DNA from 2 places in the Actinospica acidiphila genome. Region 1 is predicted to be linked to the other one. Evidence: riboswitches for the same ligand, from Rfam matches in the RefSeq annotation. Region 1 holds a riboswitch; the other holds the start of a gene.
What was found. A riboswitch is a leader RNA that binds a small molecule or an ion and turns the genes downstream of it on or off. The one in region 1 is predicted to bind S-adenosylmethionine.
Positions count from the first base shown of each region.

Region 2: another riboswitch for S-adenosylmethionine. It lies ahead of thrC (threonine synthase); the one in region 1 lies ahead of HXP48_RS24635 (aminotransferase class V-fold PLP-dependent enzyme).

Region 1 is NZ_JABZEM010000002.1:5,504,935-5,508,564, reverse strand. Features, by position in the region: gene HXP48_RS24645 (rhomboid family intramembrane serine protease) at 1-232, shown strand, start outside; gene HXP48_RS24640 (Lrp/AsnC family transcriptional regulator) at 229-510, shown strand; gene HXP48_RS24635 (aminotransferase class V-fold PLP-dependent enzyme) at 538-1,938, opposite strand; SAM riboswitch class IV at 2,110-2,226, opposite strand; gene trpD (anthranilate phosphoribosyltransferase) at 2,299-3,363, opposite strand; gene qcrB (cytochrome bc1 complex cytochrome b subunit) at 3,514-3,630, opposite strand, start outside.
Region 2 is NZ_JABZEM010000002.1:4,111,064-4,114,693, reverse strand. Features, by position in the region: gene HXP48_RS18460 (ubiquitin-like small modifier protein 1) at 191-466, opposite strand; gene thrC (threonine synthase) at 500-1,789, opposite strand; SAM riboswitch class I at 1,807-1,954, opposite strand; gene HXP48_RS18450 (glucosyl-3-phosphoglycerate synthase) at 2,094-3,062, shown strand; gene HXP48_RS18445 (alpha,alpha-trehalose-phosphate synthase (UDP-forming)) at 3,135-3,630, shown strand, end outside.

The DNA of each region.
Region 1 (3,630 bases):
GTTCGCCTTCTTCGTGCCGGTACGGCTGCCCGCGTGGGCGGTGCTGCCGTTCTGGGCGGCGCTGCAGTGGGCGGCGGCCGGGCGGACGCCGGAGGGCGGCCCCGGGGTGGCCCATCTGGCGCACCTGGTGGGCTTCGCGCTGGGCTTCGGCTGCGCGTGGGTGTGGCGCGGCGGGGCGACTACAGTGAAGTCCGCCCCTGCTCCGGCCCCCGAGGGAGAGAACCAGCCGTGATCACCGCGATCGTCCTCATCAAGACCAGCGTGGACCGGATCCCCGAGATCGCGGAACAGATCGCCGCGCTGGACAGCGTCAGCGAGGTCTTCTCCGTCACCGGCACGTACGACCTGATCGCCATGGTGCGGGTGCGGGAGCACGAGGACCTCGCCGAGGTCATCCCCGGCAGCATCAGCAAGATCCCGGGGGTGGAGGGCACGGACACGCACGTGGCGTTCCGGACGTACTCCCAGCACGACCTCGAGGCCGCCTTCGCCATCGGGCTGGACAGCTGACCCCCCGGGGCTCCCCGGCTCCGCTCCTCAGGCGCCGGAGGGGCCGTCCGTGGCCGACGGGTCCGGCACGCACCGCCCCTCCACCGTGCGGTACGTCCACCGTGCCCCGTCCCGCACGAGTTCCCGCACCGCCCGCACGAACCGTGCGACGTGCTCCTCCGGCGTGCCGGCCCCGAAGCTGACCCGGATCGCGTTCAGCGCCCCCGCCTCCGGCGCCCCGCACTCCCCCGCACCGCCCGTGTCGCCGCCGAGCAGCCTCCGCACCAGCGGGTGCGCGCAGAACAGGCCGTCGCGTACGCCGATGCCGTACTCCGCGGACAGCGCCGCCGCGAAGTGGGAGCTGTTCCAGCCGTCGACCACGAAGGACAGCACCCCGACCCGGGGCGCGTCGTCGCCGAACAGGGACAGGAAACGCACCTCGGGCACGTCCGCCAGCCCTTCCCGCACCGCGCGCACCAGCGCGTCCTCCCGTGCGGCCAGCGCCTCGAACCCCGCCTCGGTGAGCGCCTTGCAGGCGGAGGCGATGGCGTAGGCGCCGATGACGTTGGGCGAGCCGGCCTCGTGGCGGGCGGCGGTCTCGTGCCATTCCACGTCCACTCCCCCGTCCGCGCGCCGGGTGACCGTGCGGCTGGCGCCGCCGCCGGCGAGGTACGGCCCGGCCTCGCGCAGCCAGTCGGCGCGGCCGGCCAGGACCCCGGATCCGAAGGGCGCGTACAGCTTGTGCCCGGAGAAGGCGACCCAGTCCACGTCCAGCTCGCGCACGGACACCGCGCGGTGCGGGGCGAGCTGGGCGGCGTCCAGCACGATCCTGGCGCCGTGCGCGTGGGCGGCGGCGGCGAGTTCGCGGACCGGCCACAGCTCGCCGGTGACGTTGGAGGCGCCGGTGACACAGACCAGGGCCGGCCCGTGGGGGTCACGGTCGGCGAGGGCGCGCTCCAGGGACGCGACGGCCCGCGCGGGGCTGTCGGGGGCGTCGAGGACGGTCACCCGGCCCGCCCGCTGCCAGGGCAGCAGCGCCGCGTGGTGCTCGGTCTCGAAGACGAAGACCTCGCAGCCGTCGGGCAGGACGGCGGCGAGCAGGTTGAGGGAGTCGGTGGTGGAGCGGGTGAACACCAGCTGGTCGTCGGCGCGGCAGTCGAGGAACCCGGCGACGGTACGGCGGGCGTTCTCGAAGAGGTCGGTGGAGAGCTGGGAGAGGTAGCCGGCGCCGCGGTGGACGCTGCCGTAGTAGGGGGCGTAGGCGGCCACGTCGTCCCAGACGCGCTGGAGGGCGGGGGCGCTGGCGGCGTAGTCGAGAGCGGCGTAGGTGACCTCGCCGCCGGTGACGAGGGGCACGGCGACGTCCCGGCCGAGGACGGGCAGCGGGGTGGGGACGGACGGCTCGGCGGCGGCAGCGGGTACGGCGGTGGCGGTGGCGGCAGCAGGCATGACGGAACTCCCGGAGGGCAGGGCGGATCCTCGCGCGAGCGGACGGCGTGACGCGTCGCTCCAGCGCGGAGAGGAAAGTGACGAGGGTGTGCGGAGGCGGGGCTCGACGCCCTAACGCATTCGCTTGCTCACGGAAGACTCCTCGACGACCAGGACCCCTGGTGTGCGAGGGGTCCGCGCTTGCCGTGAGCCCTGCTGCTCACGGCCTGGTCTTCACCCGGGGCACCCCGCCACGGACGGAGGGTTGCCGGACAGCCGGCCGGGGCCTGATGGCTGTCACTCATGACCTGAGAGGGAACGTACGCGAGGCGACGGCCGTCCCGCAACCCGTATCCGGATCGCGGGACGGCCGTGCGGGGCCTACGCGTTGCTGACGGCGACCCAGCGTTCGAGGACGCGCCGCGCGGCGCCGGAGTCGACGGACTCGGCGGCCTTCTCCATCCCGGCGCGGATCTGCTCCGTGAGCGTGCCGCTGCCGGGCTCCAGGGCCACCAGGGCCGCCGCCGAGTTCAGCAGCACCGCGTCCCGCACGGGGCCGCGCTCGCCGTCCAGCAGCCGGCGGGCCACTTCGGCGTTGTAGGAGGCGTCGGCGCCGCGCAGCGCCTCCACCGGGACCAGGTCGATGCCGACGTCGCGCGGGTCGAAGGTCTCCTCGGTCACCGCGCCGTCGCGGACCACCCACACCTTGGAGGTGCCGGTGGTGGTCAGCTCGTCGAGGCCGTCGTCGCCGCGGAACACCAGGGTGGAGTTGCCGCGACCGGCGAACACCCCGGCCATGATGGGCGCCATCCGGGCGTCGGCGACGCCGACGGCCTGCGCCTTGACCTTCGCCGGGTTGGCGAGCGGGCCGAGGAAGTTGAACACGGTGCGGACGCCGAGCTGGCCGCGCGCGGCGGCCACATGACGCAGCGCCGGGTGGAACCTCACCGCGAAGCAGAAGGTGATGCCGGCCTCCTCGGCGACCTCGGCGACCCGGCGCGGGGTCAGTTCGAGGTTGACGCCCAGCTTCTCCAGCACGTCGGAGGCGCCGGAGGCGGAGGACGCGGCGCGGTTGCCGTGCTTGACGACCTTCGCGCCGGTGCCGGCGACGACGATCGAGGACATGGTGGAGATGTTCACCGTCTTGGCGCCGTCGCCGCCGGTGCCGACGATGTCGACGGTCGCGCCGGGCACCTCGATGACGTTGGCATGGTCGTAGAGCGCCCGCACGCAGCCGGTGATCTCGTCGACGGTCTCGCCCTTGGCCCGCAGGGACACCGCGAACCCGGCGATCTGCGCGTCGGTCGCCTCGCCGCGCATGATCAGGTCCATCGCCCAGGCGGCCTCGTCGGCGGTCAGGTCCCGGCCGTCCAGGAGGGTGTTCAGCAGGGCGGGCCAGGAGCGGCCCGCCGCGGTGTCGCCTCCAGCGGGGGTCACAGCGCTCATGGTCGCTCCTGACGGTCGTAGCGGGTCCTCGGGACCGGACGGGTCCCGCACCCACCCTATCCAGCCGCGGGCACGGCGAAGGGCCCCCGTCCGCAGAACGGACGGGGGCCCTTCGCTGTCGTGTGGCGACGTGTGGAGAAGCTCCGGGGATCAGTGGTGGCCGTGGCCGCTCGTGATCTCCTTGTACTCCTCGACGGTCGGCTTCGGAATCTGCGACTCCTCGCCGTAGAAGCCCTTGCTGAGCTTCGCGCGCAGCTTCTCGCCGGC
Region 2 (3,630 bases), 1.4 Mb from region 1:
GCGAAAGGAGCCCGCACTTTGGCTACATCCAGTCGGGTCCGCGGCAGGAATTCAGGGTTCTCGATCAATGGATCGGGAGCGCGTTCCCCAACTCTACCGCGCTCAACCTCATGGAATTGCCCCCTCCGGATCTCTCACGGAGGGGGCAAAGTCCTGAACGCTCGGTAACGGTCATTACCGAAGGTAATGATCAGCCTCCGGCGACCGCCGGAATGATCGAGACGCCGGCACCCTCCGGGGTGGCCGTCTCCAGCCCCTGCTCGAAGCGCACGTCGTCGTCGTTGACGTACACGTTCACGAACCGGCGCAGCTTGCCCTGGTCGTCCAGGACCCGCGCGGCGATGCCGGTGTGGTTCTTCTCGAGGTCCTGGATGACCTCCCCGAGGGTGGCCCCCTCGGCGGCGACCTCGGCCTTGCCCCCGGTGTAGGTGCGCAGAATGGTAGGGATACGAACGGTAACGCTCACTTTGAACCTCCGGTCAGGAAATGGCGAAGCGGCTCAGACGAGCCCGGCCTCACGGAACGACTCAAGACTGGGACGAATCGTCGCCGTGAGCCCCGTCCCCGCCACCGCGTCCAGCGTCTTGAGCCCGTCCCCGGTGTTCAGCACCACCGTGGTGAGGGACGGATCCAGCACCCCGTCCTCGATCAGCTTCTTCGTCACGCCGACCGTGACCCCGCCCGCGGTCTCCGCGAAGATGCCCTCGGTCCGCGCCAGCAGCTTGATCGCCTCGACCACCTGCGCGTCCGTGACGTCCTCCACCGCGCCGCCGGTGCGCCGGGCGATGTCGAGCACGTACGGCCCGTCCGCCGGGTTGCCGATGGCCAGGGACTTGGCGATGGTGTCCGGCTTCTGCGGGCGGACCACGTCGTGCCCGGCCTTGTACGCGGTGGAGACCGGCGAGCAGCCCGCCGCCTGGGCGCCGAAGATCTTGTACGGCTTGTCCTCGACGAGCCCGAGCTTGATCAGCTCCTGCAGACCCTTGTCGATCTTCGTCAGCTGCGAGCCGGACGCGATCGGGACCACGATCTGGTCCGGGAGCCGCCAGCCCAGCTGCTCGCAGACCTCGTACGCGAGGGTCTTGGAGCCCTCGGCGTAGTACGGCCGCAGGTTGACGTTGACGAAGCCCCAGCCCTCGCCGGTCGGGTCGCCGATCAGCTCGGAGCAGAAACGGTTCACGTCGTCGTAGTTGCCCTCGATGCCGACGAGCTCGCCGCCGTAGACGGCGGCCATGACGATCTTGCCCTGTTCCAGGTCGTGCGGGATGAACACGCAGGAGCGGAAGCCGGCCCGGGCGGCGGCGGCGCCGACCGCGCCGGCCAGGTTGCCGGTGGAGGAGCAGGACAGGGTGGTGAAGCCGAAGGCGCGCGCGGCCTCCAGGGCCTGGGCGACGACCCGGTCCTTGAAGGAGTGCGTGGGGTTGCCGGAGTCGTCCTTGACGTAGAGGCCGCCGGTGACGCCCAGTTCGCGGGCGAGGTTGTCGGCCTGGACGAGCTTGGTCCAGCCGGGGTTCAGGTTGGGCTTGGTCGCCACGTCCGCGGGGACGGGCAGCAGCGGCGCGTAGCGCCAGATGTTCGCGGGACCCGCCTCGATGCGCTTGCGGAGCTCTTCGGTGTCGTACCCGGAGAAGTCGTAGGCGATCTCCAGCGGGCCGAAACACTCCTCGCAGGCGAAGACCGGACCGAGGGGCACGCGGTGGCCGCACTCGCGGCAGGACAGCGCGGCGGCGGGGCCGAGGTCGACGGTGTTCGCGGAGTCGGTGGTGCTTGCAAAAGTCTGCACAGCCATGGAGGCGAGGCCCTTTCTCCTCATCTTCCTCACGACGCACTTCGCCGTGAGACGGATTTGGCACCTTCCCTAGCCGGGAGCCTCGCCACGTCCGCGTGACAAGTACCGACTGGAGGGTTGCCGGGGCTTCATCGGGCCGTGTCCCTCTGCCCCTCTGGATGAGCGGTGTTCAGTTGTCCGCCCCGACACCCCCCGGGATGCGGGGTCCGTCGGCGCTGTTCAAGACTGTAACCGAAGGCCCGGACGGCGGAGAGAGCCGTCCGCACACCGAGATGGACCGCCCCCGGCCAGTGAGGAGTCCGCCGTGCTGGAAGAAGTCGAGCGCTGGCTGATCGAGCGCTCCTGGTCGGTTTCCGACCGTCCGCTGCACCGGATCCTGGCGGCGAAACGCTCCTCGGGACAGACGGTGAGCGTGGTGCTGCCCGCGCTGAACGAGGAGGCCACGGTCGGCGACATCGTCTCCGTCATCCGGCACGACCTGGTGCTCCAGGTGCCCCTGGTCGACGAGGTCGTGGTGATCGACTCCGGTTCCACCGACCGCACCTCCGAGGTGGCCGCGGCGGCCGGCGCGACCGTCGTCCACCGGGACGCCATCCTGCCCCGCCTGCCTGCCGTGCCCGGCAAGGGCGAGGTGCTGTGGCGGTCGCTGCTGGTCACGCGCGGTGACATCGTGTGCTTCGTCGACGCGGACCTGCGGGAGTTCTCGTCGGACTTCGTCACCGGCATCGTCGGCCCGCTGCTCACCGACCCCGGCCTCCAGCTGGTCAAGGCCATGTACGACCGGCCGATGACGACGGCCGACGGGAGCATCACCGGCGCGGGCGCCGGGCAGGGCGGCCGCGTCACCGAGCTGATGGCCCGCCCGCTGCTCAACATGCACTGGCCGCAGCTCGCCGGTTTCGTCCAGCCGCTGGGCGGCGAGTACGCGGCCCGCCGCGGCCTGCTCGAACAGCTCCCGTTCCCCGTCGGCTACGGCGTCGAGCTGGGCATGCTGGTCGACGCCCTGCACCTGGTGGGCCTGGACGCGCTGGCCCAGGTGGACGTGGGCGTGCGCAAGCACCGGCACCAGGACGGGCAGGCGCTCGGCCGGATGGCCGCCGCGATCTACCGCACCGCGCAGCTGCGGCTGGCCCGCGCGCATCTGCTCCGACCGTCGCTGACCCAGTTCGAGCGCGCCGGGGACGCCTTCGAGCCCCGCACGTACTCGGTGGACACCGAGGAGCGGCCGCCGATGCGGGACGTCGCGGAGTACCAGTCCCGCAAGGTGGCCTGACCCCGTCCGTCACCGACCGGTGTGACGCACCGGCACGTTTGAGGCCCGGGGGGCCGGGCTAGGTTGAGGCGTATGGCTTCAAGCTTCGGTGCAGCTCAGGTGCTGGTCGCCTCCAATCGGGGGCCGGTGTCGTACGCGGTGGCGGACGACGGTTCGCTGAGGAGCAGGCGGGGCGGCGGGGGACTGGTCTCCGGCCTCTCGGCCATCGGCCCCGAGTCGGGCGCCCTGTGGGTGTGCTCGGCACTGTCCGACGGCGACCGCGAGGCCGTGCGGCGCGGCGTCGGGGAGGACGGCGTGCGGATGCTGGACGTCCCGGCGGACGTGCACGCGGACGCGTACAACGGCATCGCGAACTCGGTGCTGTGGTTCGTCCACCACATGCTGTACCAGACGCCGCTGGAGCCGGTGTTCGACGCCGAGTTCCGCCGCCAGTGGGCGTCGTACGAGACGTACAACCGCGCGTTCGCCGAGGCGCTGGCCGAGGAGGCCGCCGAGGGCGCGGCCGTCCTGGTGCAGGACTACCACCTGACCCTGGTCCCCGGCATGCTCCGCGAGCTGCGCCCCGACC